2 regions of the Brevibacillus antibioticus genome follow, and region 1 is predicted to be linked to the other one. Evidence: a T-box and tRNA genes for the amino acid it is inferred to sense, from the RefSeq annotation. Region 1 holds a T-box; the other holds one or more tRNA genes.
The links. The T-box of region 1 lies ahead of serS (serine--tRNA ligase). A T-box ahead of a tRNA ligase gene usually reads a tRNA of that ligase, here a tRNA-Ser.
Positions count from the first base shown of each region.

Region 2: it has a tRNA-Ser gene. The T-box ahead of serS (serine--tRNA ligase) is inferred to sense a tRNA for this amino acid. The anticodon was not compared.

Region 1 covers NZ_SZNK01000001.1:4,804,543-4,811,905, forward strand. Annotated here, with positions in the region: gene E8L90_RS23285 (YcdB/YcdC domain-containing protein) at 1-884, opposite strand, end outside; gene aceA (isocitrate lyase) at 1,048-2,337, opposite strand; gene aceB (malate synthase A) at 2,364-3,971, opposite strand; gene serS (serine--tRNA ligase) at 4,391-5,671, opposite strand; T-box leader at 5,726-5,951, opposite strand; gene pdxT (pyridoxal 5'-phosphate synthase glutaminase subunit PdxT) at 6,078-6,653, opposite strand; gene pdxS (pyridoxal 5'-phosphate synthase lyase subunit PdxS) at 6,664-7,363, opposite strand, start outside.
Region 2 covers NZ_SZNK01000001.1:2,667,923-2,675,285, forward strand. Annotated here, with positions in the region: gene E8L90_RS12305 (YhcN/YlaJ family sporulation lipoprotein) at 1-282, opposite strand, end outside; gene E8L90_RS12310 (copper amine oxidase N-terminal domain-containing protein) at 358-1,170, opposite strand; gene E8L90_RS12315 (exo-beta-N-acetylmuramidase NamZ domain-containing protein) at 1,416-3,461, shown strand; gene E8L90_RS12320 (acyl-CoA synthetase) at 3,527-5,092, opposite strand; tRNA gene E8L90_RS12325 (tRNA-Ser) at 5,250-5,338, opposite strand; gene E8L90_RS12330 (aldehyde dehydrogenase family protein) at 5,405-6,823, opposite strand; gene E8L90_RS12335 (peptidase) at 6,923-7,363, opposite strand, start outside.

The DNA of each region.
Region 1 (7,363 bases):
TCCTGTTTCACGTAAGCGGAAACGTCCTCTTTTGTTTTTGCTGTCAGTTTTTTAGCTTGCGGCGTAACTTTAATGAGTTCTCCTGTCAGGTTATACTTCTGTTGTGGGACGTCCAAGGGCTTCCCTGTCGTTGCATCCAGATACCCTGAAAACATGGGCTCATACGTAAGCAGCTTCTTATCTGCCCAATAGGTCAACTTCAAGTGGGAAGCAACTGTTTTTATCATTTGTTCCTTTGACAATGCTTCTTTTGGTTGGGGAAAAGAGGTCTTTTCGAATGAAGGGGTCTCGTAGGAAAATTCGGAATCCGGTACATGAACGGAACCACCAGACACAACCTCCCCTTTGGCATTGAGCTTGATACCTACACTCAGATTCGGATACAGTAAACCATTTATTGATTTAGAAAAGACAACACCGTGCTGTTCCGTAAAGGTTGGATTAAGCTGATAACCATCCATATCTGCACCGTACCACTCTTTCAAAAAGGCAGTTGCCTTTTCTTTCGACTCCTTCCACGTTGGTATCTTTCCGTCTTGTGTTTCTTCGTCGAGCCTGAAACCAATTAATTTCCCAGAGTTCGCTTCAAATTGCATCTGTACCATTGGATTTTCTTGGTCCTTCTCTTTTCTAAGCTGAACAAAGATGATGTTGGCCCTCTCTTTATCAACCGTTACCGTTTTGAACGTATACTCCTTGAGATACGGTAATAGCTTCCCGGCTTTGGCTAGTGATTCCTCTACCTTTTTCATGACATCATCCGCTACATTTGCTTGATTTGCTGCTGCCAGATACTCTCCTTGCTGGGCTGACGCTACAGGTGTTGAGACCAGCACACACATGGCTCCCATCATACAAACTGCCTGCGAAATTGTTTTCTTCATAGGTTACTCTCCTTTTTATTGGTTACGTGGATGCTGCATGATCTTTTTTGTACATTGACTTATTCGTAAAAACATTCAAAAGGTTACAATTTCCAGAAAAACAAATTTAAGGATCCAAACAAAAAAACCTTACTGTACAAGCTAAGGTTTTCTTGTATCTTTTTTAGTTATGAGCGAATTGCTCCTCTTCAGTAGACCCGCTGAGCGCAGTCGTGGAGGAATTGCCGCCAGAGATAACTTGCGCAACCTCATCGAAATACCCGGTACCCACTTCACGCTGATGACGAGTCGCCGTATAGCCATGTACTTCGCTGGCAAACTCAGCCTGCTGCAATTCAGAGTAGGCTGCCATTCCGCGGTCACGATAGCCGCGCGCCAGTTCAAACATGCCGTAATTCAGGGAGTGGAAGCCAGCAAGTGTGACAAATTGGAACTTGTAGCCCATCTCACCGATCTCTTCCTGGAAGCGAGCGATGGTCTGTTCATCCAGCTTCTTTTTCCAGTTGAAGGATGGGGAGCAATTGTAAGCTAACAGCTTGCCCGGGTATTTGGCATGGATCGCTTCCGCAAAACGGCGTGCTTCCTCTAGATTCGGCTCAGAAGTCTCGCACCAGATCAAATCTGCATAGGGAGCATATGCAAGGCCACGGGCAATCGCTGCATCCAATCCACCGCGTAAACGGAAGAAGCCTTCTGCTGTTCGTTCACCTGTCAGGAATGGTTTATCCTGCTCGTCGATGTCGCTGGTGATCAAGAAAGCGCCATTGGCATCGGTACGTGCCACGATAATCGTCGGAACTCCCATCACATCTGCCGCAAATCGGGCGGAAATCAGGTTACGGACGGCTGCTTGCGTCGGAATCAGTACCTTCCCACCCATATGGCCGCATTTTTTCTCGGAAGCCAGCTGGTCTTCAAAATGCACCCCTGCTGCACCCGCTTCAATCATACCCTTCATCAATTCGAAGACGTTCAGCGGCCCACCAAAGCCCGCTTCTGCGTCCGCTACGATCGGAGCAAACCAATTCGTCTCGGTACCCCCTTCTGATTGATCGATCTGATCCGCCCGTTGCAATGCCTGATTAATTCTTTTTACGACTTGTGGAACACTATTTGCCGGGTAGAGGCTTTGATCAGGATACATTTGACCAGACAGATTGGCATCGGCCGCTACCTGCCAGCCACTCAAATAAATCACTTTTAGTCCCGCCTTTACCTGCTGAATCGCTTGATTCCCGGTCAAAGCCCCCAACGCTTTAATATGGTGCTCGGTATGCAAGAGGCCCCACAGACGCTCTGCCCCTAGACGAGCCAGCGTATGCTCGATTTGTATAGAGCCGCGCAAACGAACGACACTTTCTGCCGTATACGGGCGTGTAATTCCCTGAAACCGCTCCCCCTGCCAGCTCTGCTCCACCTGTTGAATCGCTTCTTGCTTGTTTACTTTCGTCATTTTCATTTCCCCCACTCTTTTTAATTTTACAAATAGCGATAACCCGGTACTGTTAGGAAGTCCTCAAAATCTTCTGACGTTACCAATTGCAAGAACAGATCACCAGCAATCGGATACTTGCTGTTGTCGTACCTCTCTTGGCCAATTGCCTGCTTGATTGCTTGCAGCTCCTCACTCAACCACTGCTTTATCAAGCCTTCTGTCACCTTTCTCCCATCCTGCAAGGCTCCGTGACGATGACGAATCCATTGCCAGACTTGTGCCCGCGAAATTTCTGCTGTAGCCGCATCCTCCATCAGATTGTTGATCGGCACAGCCCCAGAGCCTCGCAACCAAGCCTCGATGTACTGCATGCCTACGCTTATGTTCGTACGAACACCCGCTTCTGTAATCGTGCCCTCTGGGACTGCCAGAAGATGTTTAGCAGATACGTCTACGTCTTCACGTTTGTACCAGATTTGGTTCGGCTCTCTCATCAAGCGATCGAATACTTCCATGGCTACTGGCACTAGCCCAGGGTGAGCAACCCACGTCCCATCATGTCCATCGTACGCTTCCCGCTCTTTGTCAGCGCGCACTTTGGCGATAGCTTCTGCATTTTGTACTGGGTCATTTTTCACCGGAATTTGTGCAGCCATTCCGCCAATGCAAGGCGCCAGACGTTTATGGCAAGTCTTCACAGCCAGCGTGGTGTATGCTTTCATGAACGGAACTGTCATGGTTACTTGCGCACGATCCGGTGTAATCACATCTGGCTGATTCCGCAGCTTTTTGATATAGCTGAAAATGTAATCCCAACGTCCGCAATTCAGTCCTGCACTATGCTCGCGCAGCTCATACAGAATCTCATCCATCTCAAAAGCCGCGAGAATCGTTTCGATTAATACTGTCGCGCGAATTGAGCCGCGTGGAATATTTAATTCATCCTGCGCGAAAAGGAAGATATCGTTCCAGAGGCGGGCCTCCAAATGGCTCTCCAGTTTCGGTAAGTAGAAATACGGTGCTGTCTGATTCGCGATAAGAGCATCTACGTTGTGATAAAAGTAAAGTCCAAAGTCAAGCAGGCTGCCGGAGATCGGTTTTTGATCAAGGAGGATGTGCTTTTCTTCAAGATGCCAGCCACGAGGACGCACGATCAAAACCGCTGTCTTTTCATTGAGGGTGTATGATTTGCCTTGTGGACTGATGTAAGAGATATTGCGGCGTACTGCATCCTTCATGTTGATTTGGCCTTGGATGGTGTTCTCCCAGGTCGGTGAGTTCGCGTCCTCAAAATCAGCCATGAAAAGCCGAGCACCCGAGTTCAGTGCATTGATGACCATTTTCCGGTCACCCGAAGGTCCTGTAATCTCCACCCGTCTGTCCTGCAAATCTTTGGGCAATGGAGCAACAGTCCAATCTCCTTTACGAATGTCCGCTGTTTCCTGTAGAAAATCGGGCAGTTGCCCTGCATCGATCTGCAATTGACGCTCCACGCGTTTAGCCAACAATTGTTGGCGTCTGTCGCCAAACCTTTGCTCCAGCTTCATCACGAATTGAATCGCTTCTGGTGTCAGGATATCTTGATAACCGGGGTGCATTTCACCGGAAATCTGCACCTCCAGCGGATATGGATTCGTTGGTACGGTAGTCAAAAGAGCTCCTCCTCCCTCACCCTAAAGTTATTATGATACAGATCAATAAAAAGTTTTTTATTATATAACAGTAGTGACAAAAAAATGTCCTTACTCCTGATACCCGCTGCCACTGCAATGGCTGCAGCTTACATGCCCGTCTCCCAAGCAGTTGTGGCAAGCCGCTCCGTTGGCATCATGACCAACGCCTCCACATCTTGGGCAATTTTGTTCTCCATTTCCTTCACACCGATAGCAGTCCATTCCCCATTCCTCCATTTCTGTATTAAAACAATATTCTTAAAATTTGTTTTTATTATATAACAGAGATTAGTACAGTGCAACACGTTTTTTAAAATATTCAACCTGTATTAGTACACAATATAAAACAGCCCTTGACCCGTTATAGATCAAGAGCTGCTTTTCAAATCTAGTGCTTATTACTTAGGTGCAATCTTGTCTACTCCGCCCATGTACGGACGAAGAGCTTCAGGAATCACGATTGCTCCGTCTGCCTCTTGGTAGTTCTCCAAGATCGCTGCTACGGTACGTCCAATCGCCAAACCAGAACCATTCAATGTATGCACAAATTCCGGCTTCGATTTCGTATCGCGACGGAAACGGATATTGGCACGGCGCGCTTGGAAATCTTCAAAGTTCGAGCAAGACGAGATTTCACGGTATGTGCCTCCGCTTGGAATCCAAACCTCGATGTCGAATTTCTTCGCAGCCGTAAATCCAAGATCGCCCGTGCACATGCTCAGGACACGGTATGGCAGTCCAAGCAGTTGAAGCACCTTTTCAGCGTTTTTCACCAGCTTGTCGAGCTCATCATAAGACTCTTCTGGTTTCACGAATTTCACCAGCTCAACTTTGTTGAATTGATGCTGACGAATCAACCCACGCGTATCACGGCCAGCAGAACCCGCTTCCGAACGGAAACATGCGCTGAAAGCAGTGTAGTAGCGCGGGAGATCGGCTCCATCCATGATTTCATCACGATGCATATTGGTGACTGGCACCTCTGCCGTTGGAATCAGGAAGTAATCAGGTCCCTCGATTTTGAATGCATCCTCTTCGAACTTAGGCAATTGACCTGTTCCCGTCATGCTCGTACGGTTGACGATATACGGCGGGATCACTTCTTCATAGCCATGCTCATTCGAGTGCAGATCCATCATGAAGTTCATCAGTGCGCGCTCCAGACGTGCGCCCAAGCCTTTATAGAAAACAAAACGGCTTCCTGTTACTTTTGCCGCCGTTTCAAAATCGAGGATGCCTGCTTGGCTAGCCAGCTCCCAGTGAGGCTTAATCTCGAAGTCAAATGCACGTGGCTCTCCCCATGTCCAGGCGAGCACGTTATCGTCTTCTGTTGTACCGATCGGCGTGCTTTCATGCGGAAGGTTCGGGAGGCTCAGCAATATGAACTCGAGCTGTTCATCCAGTTGGCGCAGCTCTTCATCCAAAGCCTTGATGCGCTCATTTACTTCTTTCATTTCCGCGATTAGATGGTCTGCATTTTCCTTATTGCGTTTCATAACCGCTACTTGCTCAGATACCGTGTTACGCTTATTTTTCAGCGCCTCTGCTTCTTGGATGATTTGGCGACGCTTTTCATCTACTTCTACAAATTGATCCAACGCAGAAATATCCTCATTACGGTGAGCCAAACGGCGTTTTACTTCTTCTAGATCCTGGCGTAATACTTTTACGTCCAACATGTGTAAATCCCTCCGAATCGTATTGAAAAAAAAACAAAAAACACCCATCCCCTGGTAAGGGACGAGTGTTGTATACCCGCGTTGCCACCCTCGTTGACACATGCAGCATTCCTTCATGCATATGTCCACTCTTCCGTCATAACGGGACGGTTCCGGGCAAAGTTGTTGTTCCTTTGCCACTCCGAGATGGATTCCCTCACATAACCGGATCGGTTCGCACCTACCACCGACTCTCTAGGCCTGGCTCTTGTGAAGTACTTGTTCTCATCATCGCATTCTCATTCATGAATACTATTATTGTTAACTGTACTACAGGTTCTATACGTATGTAAAGAGCAGCCCGCCCCGATATTTACAGAAAAAAGAAGATCGGCACCTTTTCACGGCCGATCTTCCGGTATGACAGCTAGCTTCTGTATTCCCTGACCATGTCGAGGAAGTATTTGTGCAGTCTTGTATCTTCGGTCAATTCTGGGTGAAAGGCTGCTGCCAAATAGTGACCGCTTCGGGCGACAACAATCTTGTCTTCGTACTTGGCCAAGACTTGACCGTTCTCTCCCAGTTCCATGATATACGGTGCCCGGATGAACACTGCCGGGTAATCTGCCCCCACATCGGCAACAGGCATCAAGACTTCAAAGCTCTCCTTTTGGCGACCAAAAGCATTCCGTTCGACTTTGATATCCATCAAGCCTAAATGGCAATCGTCTTGCCCTTGAATCCGTTTCGCCAGAAGAATCGCTCCTGCGCAAGTTCCAAAGATCGGTTTGTTCGCCTTACCGAACTCTTGAACCGCCTCCATGAATCCGTACTTGTGCATCAGCTTGCTAATCGTGGTGCTCTCTCCGCCGGGAATGACCAGCCCGTCTAGGTCGTCCAATTCTTCTACTTTTTTGACTGAGATAGCAGCGGCACCAACTTCTTCTAGTAGTCGCACATGTTCTGCTACAGCTCCTTGTAGAGCGAGTACACCGATTTTCATGCTACTCACCTTACCAGCCCCGCTCTTGCATGCGATCAGCTTCACGGATTTTGGAGATTTCGATTCCTGGCATTGCTGTTCCCAGACCTTTAGATACGCGAGCAATCAGTTCGTAATCTGTGTAGTGGGTGGTTGCTTCCACAATCGCGCGGGCAAACTTCTCTGGATTCTCTGATTTAAAGATACCAGAGCCAACAAACACGCCATCGGAGCCCAATTGCATCATCAAGGCAGCATCTGCTGGTGTTGCTACTCCACCTGCTGCGAAGTTTACAACTGGCAGCTTACCTGTTTTGTGTACCTCTTCAAGCAGTTCGTATGGGGCACCCAGGTTTTTGGCTTCTGCCATCAGTTCATCGTAGGACATTGCTTGTACTTTGCGGACTTGTGACATCATCGTGCGCATGTGACGAACAGCCTCTACAATGTTTCCGGTTCCTGGCTCACCTTTTGTGCGGATCATGGATGCACCTTCCCCGATACGGCGGAGGGCTTCACCCAGATCACGGGCGCCACATACAAACGGTACGGTGAACTCTTTTTTATTGATATGGTACAAGTCATCTGCTGGAGTGAGTACTTCACTCTCATCGAGATAATCCACACCCAGAGATTCGAGAACACGGGCTTCAACAAAATGACCGATACGAGCCTTGGCCATAACAGGGATCGAAACAGCATTCAGTACTTCCTCTACAATGCTAAGGTCA
Region 2 (7,363 bases), 2.1 Mb from region 1:
ATCCTTGTAAGCTAACACCTTGATATCGGCTACACCGGGCAGCTTTTCTGCACGCCCTTCCAAGTATGTCATCAGCTGAGGTTCTCGCTGATGAACCCTCTTTTGGCTAATCATGGCTGCCGGTCCTTTGTCCCTACCGACGTTATCGTTCTGGATGTTAATTCCGAGAGATTCAAATTTGGCCTGATTTCCGTTCTGATCTTCGGTGCCCTGTTCTTTGTTAGGCGAACACCCTGTTACCAAGCCGGTAAACAGGAGTACAGCAATGATACTCCCACTCATTCGTCTCACAACAAAAACACCTCCTTGCACTTAGTGTGATGTGCAGGAGGTGTTCTTACTCAGGAAGTAGCTGCCTTATGGAGCGATAAACTCACCATCTACTGTATCTTGTTTTCCATCTTTTTCTGCTTTTAAAGTGAAGCTACGAATGCCATCAAAGTCACCTTCGCGTTGGAACTTGAAAGTGCCATCCTTATTTACTGTAACCTCATATGTGTTATCTCCTAGGATGACGACAACTTCTGAGCCTGCTTCAACCTTCCCGGTAACTTGATAATAAGCAAAGACGCTTACTTTTTTACCCTCAATACTCGCTTTATCGAACAATGTTACTTGTGTATCGGGTTTGTTCTCGTCTTTTGCAGGCTTTGCTGGATCTTTTGGCTTTTCCTGTTGTCCATTTGGGTTGCTATTCACATTATCCGCAATCAATACCGTTTGTGTCTTCGGGTCCCACTCCACCTTGTAGCTCAGAGCTTCCGCGATGAAACGAACAGGTACTACCGTACGCTGGTTCACAATCTGTGCAGGTACGTCGAGTTTGATGGTTTGTCCATTTTTGTTGGCAATTTTTTGAGTAACGACCAATCTGATGTTATCTTTCCCTTTGTTGATGATAACGGTACGAGTTTTTTCATTCCATTTCACTTCAAATCCAAGACTCTCTGCAATCGGACGAATCGGAACCAGTGTACGCCCCTGACTGATAATAGGTGCTTGGTCAGGAAACGCAATTTGTTTTTTATTGTACTCCACTTTAACAGTATTCTGTACGGCTTTAGGCGCCACAGGTGCAGGTGCAGGCGCTGCCGCCGCAGAAAACGCTGCCATCGGTACCAAGGCGATTGCTAGCAGTAATGAGGTAACTTTTTTTAGCAAAACATTCACTCCATTTCCAAAAAGGTTCACACGATTCTTAATCTACTATAGGATGATGGTTGTTTCAAGATTTTCCTGTAGTCTCTCTTTCAAAAGATCGTTCTTTCCTATGTAACCCTCCTCTTTCACGTTACTTTTTCCTCCTCCTTTTGACCTATTTTCAAATTGTTTCAAAAATGCAACCATCTTGCTTTCCAAAAACGTTACAATAGACAAGAAGCGACAGTATTTTATCCTGAAAGAGGCAATGAATGATGAACAAATTTCTCCCTTTCCTCATCCTAGCACTTATCTTAACTTTAATTCCTCCAGTTGGAAGCTCTGCTAATACCACTGCCATCCAATTGGGAAGTGATGTACTGTTCAATCAGTTCCACCAGCTCATTGAAGGCAAAAAAGTCGGGTTAATTACGAATCAAACAGGTCAGAATAGCCAAATGGTTAGCACGATCGACATATTACGACGAGATCGCTCCGTCCATTTAACGGCTCTCTATGCACCTGAGCACGGCCTCGACGGAAAAACGGTCGCAGGAAAGCAAGTAACGAGCTTTGTTCATCCCGTCTACGCTATTCCGGTGTACGGCTTGTCTGGATCAACTCGCAAGCCGACACCAGAAATGCTAAAAGACATTGACATTCTTCTTGTCGATTTGCAGGATATTGGATCGAGAACCTACACTTACATATCTACCTTGCAATACGCCATGACTGCTGCAAAAGAACAAGGAAAAGAAGTAATGGTACTGGATCGACCGAATCCTCTCGGTGGAACGATTGTCGAGGGTCCTGTAGTTGAACTGCCTTACCGCTCCTTTATCGGGGTGGATACCCTCCCGCTTGCCCATGGCATGACCATCGGAGAGCTGGCATTGTTTTTCAACCGTACTATCGGTGTAGATCTTACCGTGATTCCGATGCAAGGGTATACACGCAACATGATTTATCAACAGACAGGTTTAGCCTGGATTCCGAGTACTCCGTACATCCCTAACTTGACCTCAGTTTTCGGGTACATGGCAACTGGTTTGGGCGAGGGTACTCCCATTCGTCAAGGCAACCATTTCACCTGGATCGGGGCAGAGGGTCTAGATTCGCACAAGTACGCCGATCTGTTAAATGGAAGTCTTCTGCCTGGCGTCATCTTTATTCCCGAGAAGAATGGAACTGCCGGGGGCGTACGCCTTCAGATCAACGATCTACATCAGTTTAACCCGGCAAAAACAGGTATTTACGCACTGGCTTATGCCAAACAATTACAACCATTCCCAATGCCAAAAAGTACGAGTATGCAAATCTCCATGTTCGACAAGGTGATGGGTACCAATAAAATCGGTCTACTTCTCGAACAAGGCAAATCCCCGCAGGAGATTGTTTCTTCCTATGAAGCGGATCTTAAAAAATTTGTTGAGCTGCGGCAAAAATATTTGATCTATGGCGATGAACCATTTATCCCGATGCAGCCGCTTCAACAGAAGCAACAGAAGCAACCAAAACAACCAGAACAACCAAAGCAAGCTGAACAACCGAAACCATCCAAGCCAGCAAAACCAGTGACACCGACTGACAATCATAAAGGAACGATCAATCAACCGAAGAAGCCTGAACCAGCTACAAAACCGATCCCTCAGACCCCGAAGTCTTCTGAGAAGATCGCTTATTTAACCTTTGACGATGGACCGTCTCCTGTAACTCCACACATTTTGGATACGCTGAAAACGCATCAGGTCAAAGGCACCTTCTTTATTGTAGGGCGTGAGGTAGCTGGTCATGAGGCCATTCTCAAACGGATTGTAGCCGAAGGACATGGGGTGGGAGGACATTCGTATTCCCATAATTATCAGCTTGTTTACAAAAACATGGAGAGCTTTTTTGCAGACGTGGAAAAAGGCAGTCAAATGATTGAAAAAGCAACCGGCGTAAAGCCAAGCGTGTTCCGCTATCCAGGTGGCAGTACGAATACCGTCAGTTTAAAGTATCAAGATCCCAAACGTTATAACAAGCAGCAAACAGTCATGCATTCCATCAAAGAAGAGGCGAAACAACGTGGCTATGCGTTTATCGACTGGAATGTAACAAATGGCGATGCAAGGGGCAACAAATACACAGCCGCGCAAGCACTGGCAAATGTAAAGCAACAGGTAAAGTCACAAAAAGAAATCGTTGTCTTGATGCATGATTCCAGCACCAAGTCGCCAACCGCTGAGGCTCTCCCCCAAATCATTTCGTACTTGAAAGAAAAAGGCTATCGTTTTGAAGTCATTCAAGCCGATCGCCCGACTGTTTCCAACGTCAAATAATCACAGCAGCAAAAGCCCGCTCCATAACAGAGCGGGTTTTTCTGTAGGTAAGACCTTGTGACTTGCTAAATCGTCAGTGTTTCGTATCGGAGGCGCAACTCTCTTTTCAAGATTTTTCCGCTGGGGTTTCGAGGAAGATTGTCAGCAATCACTACATATTTGGGTGCTTTGAAGGAGGAAAGGCGGTCTTTGCAAAAAGCAAGCATCTCGTCAGCAGTCAGTAACTCACCTGCTTTTGGCACAACAACAGCCGTCACTGCTTCGATCCAGTACGGATGGGGAACTCCGATCACTGCGACCTCAGACACTTTCGGATGTTGATAAATAAGCTCCTCAACCTCCCTGCTCGCGACGTTCTCTCCCCCCGATTTAATCATATCTTTTTTCCGATCAACGACCGTGATATAGCCCTCGTCATCCATGATGCCCAAATCCCCGCTGTGGAACCACCCTCCTTGGAAGGCAGCCTGTGTCTTTTCCTCATCTCGGAAGTACCCCAGCATCGCATGGCTGGTCCTGTGTACAATTTCACCAACACGACCACGAGGGACTTCATTCCCATCATCATCGACGATTTTCGTCTCCACATTTAACGCTGGCTTGCCTGCAGAGCCTGCTTTTCTCATCTGATCCTTCGGTTGTAAAACAGTAGCTAATGGCGCCACTTCCGTCTGTCCGTAAAAATTGTAAAACTGTGCGTTTGGGAGACGTTGACCGAGCTCTTTTAACACTTCTACTGGCATGATTGCTGCACCATAGTAGCATTTTTGCAAAGAACTCAAATTACGCGTAGCAAAATCGCGAGAACGCAGTAAAGCAATCCACACGGTTGGCGGGCAAAACAACTGAGTTGCCTTATACGCCTCTATCGTCTCCAGCATCAACGCAGGGGTTGCTTGTTCCAAAATAATTCCGCTTCCACCTAGATACACGTACGGACCCAAAAAGCAATGAAGCTGCGCACTATGGAACAAGGGAAGTGCGTGAACAGCCACATCATCCTGCGTCATCCCGCCTTCGATAATCGTGCTGACATATTCGGAGATGATGCTTTTATGAGTAAGCATAACGCCTTTTGGCTTTGATTCCGTTCCGCTGGTATACAAAATCTGCACAACATCTTCGTCCACGATCTCTACTTCAGGCTCATGGTCGTCTGCCGCTTCAATCAGCGCGCGAAAAGGCAACCATTCTCCTGCTTGTATTGCTGGTTTGGACATGAGGGAAAGCAGCTTGGGGGAAATTCCAGCTAATTGGAGTCCGTCTTGGGCGAGCTGCATGAATTCCGGAGCTACGAAGCACGCACTCACTTCCGCATGACCGAAAATATAGGCGACATCTTCCTTATTCAACATGAAGTTGATTGGCACCATGATGACTCCTGTTTTCGCTAGCCCAAAGTTTAGAATCGCAAAATCCATCGAGTTACGTGATAGCACTGCTACCCGCTCCCCTTTTTGCAAGCCTTTTGAAAGAAGTGAATGAGCCGTCTTGTTTGCAAGCTGATCAAGCTGCGTGTAAGTCAATACTTCTTCCTCAAAGTATAGGGCAGGCTTATCAGGATTTCGTCCACGACTTCTTCGCAAAATATCACCAAGTGCATTTCTACGCACCCTTTGCGCTTCGAGCATGCAAATTCCCCCATCACTTATAGTCTCATCTCCATTATATAACGGTTTTCTGTATTTTCTGATATTTTCACAAAAAAGAAACGACAACTTATTCTCAAAGCTCTGGACCATAAAAAAGACCCCAGCTTTTCAACTGGAGTCGGTTCATTTGTATTTATGGCGGAGGGAGCAGGATTCGAACCCGCGTGAGCTTGCACTCTAACGGTTTTCAAGACCGCCCCGTTATGACCACTTCGGTATCCCTCCGTATTTCAACAATACATACTATATCACAGCTCTACTAATTTTGCAAGAGCTCTTTCCCAAATTCCTTTATCGCTTGATAGCAACGAGTTTCAATTCCGTCATTTCTTCGATCGCGTATTTGACCCCTTCCCGACCAAGTCCGCTCTCCTTTACGCCACCGTAGGGCATATGGTCCACGCGAAAAGTCGGAATATCATTCACCATCACACCGCCCACGCGCAGCTCTTCTGCCGCTTCCAGAGCCAAAGACAGATTGTTGGTATAGACACCAGCCTGTAATCCATAGCGGGAATCGTTGACCAATGTAATCCCATGCCGGACAGACTCCACTGGATTTATCAGAACGACAGGGCCGAATACTTCCTGACAAGATACTTTTGCATCTGCCGGAACATCCGTCAACACCGTAGGCTGGAGCATCCGATCAACGACCTGCCCCCCACACGCCAAACGCGCCCCCTGCTGGAGCGCCTCATGAATCCACTCCAACGCACGTTCTGTTTCCCGTGGATTGATCATCGCGGAATAGTCCGCATCCTCAGAAAGCGAATCACCACCACGAAGTTCTCGTGTTTGTTTAACAAAATGTTGGATGAAATCTTGATAGATCTCTTTAGCTACATAAATTCTTTGCACAGAGATACATACCTGCCCAGAGTAGGCGAAGGCGCCAAAAACGCATCGGGGTATCACTTCATTCAGTTGCACATCACGATCAACGATCACAGCCGAATTCGAGCCCAGCTCCAGCGTGACTCTTTTCATGCCCGCTCGATTGCGGATATCCAGCCCAACACTCGGACTCCCTGTAAAGGTCACGGCCCTGACTCTCGGATCAGACACGATTTTATCCCCAACACTCGCTCCACTGCCCGTGATCACATTTAGGGCTCCAGCAGGCACACCTGCTTGCTCTGCTAGCTCTGCCAGAAACAATGCGCTAAGCGGCGTCTGCGATGCAGGCTTGAGAACAACAGTATTGCCAGCAGCGAGAGCAGGTCCGACCTTATGGGCGACCAGATTCATCGGAAAATGAAACGGTGTAATGGCCCCGATGACTCCCAGTGGTTCACGCACAGTATAAGCCAAGCGTCCCTCTCCCCCGATAGCTGCATCGAGTGGTACGGTTTCTCCGTGGAGGCGTTTGGCTTCCTCTGCCGCAAACTTAAACGTCTGAATGGTTCGAATTACTTCACCACGAGCTGTTTTGATTGGTTTCCCCGCTTCTATTGCGATGATTCGCGCCGCTTCCTCTAAACGTTCATTCATCAAAATGGAGATTTTTTCAAGCAGGAAGGCTCGTTGATAGGCAGGAAGACGCCGCATGACGGCTGTTGCTTCGTGGGCTGCAGCAATTGCTTTTTCAACCAATGATGAGTCTGCTTGCGAAATTTGTGCAATCTCTTGACCTGTACAAGGAGAGAGTAGCGGTGCATGAGCAGTGGCTTGAACCCACTCTCCCCCGATAAAGCACGTTTTTTTCATCGGCATATCCCCACTCCCATTGATTGGTGTTCTCCTCCCAATCATTCTCCCTCATGCGCGAGCCTTCCTGTCTTAATTTTGAAATATTTGGATATACTTTTACTCTTTCACGCTTTCAGCCACTCCGCACCATTCCAATAACGTAAGCGCAAAGATCTCAGCGCAACGGAATACCTCATCCAAGACGATGTATTCATTCGGGTAGTGGGCAACCTGTGTGACTCCAGGTCCGACAACAATCGCTGGCGTATTCGCCAAAGCAGTCAACAAACCCCCATCTGTTCCCCAAGGCGATGCTTCCACAATGGCACGATCTCCTGTCACAGCTTCAAACTGCGCGTGCAGAATATCCATCAACGGATGATCGAGCTCCACCGCTCCCGGAACCCACCGAGCGCCGAACCACTCCAGCTCGACAGGCTGTTCTGCAAACCACGGGTCGATCTCTGCCAGCTTTTTGAGTGCTGCCGCCATTTCCGCTTTGGCATCGTCCATCTGTTCTCCCGGGGCAACCCCCATCCTTCCTTCCAGCTTGACGAG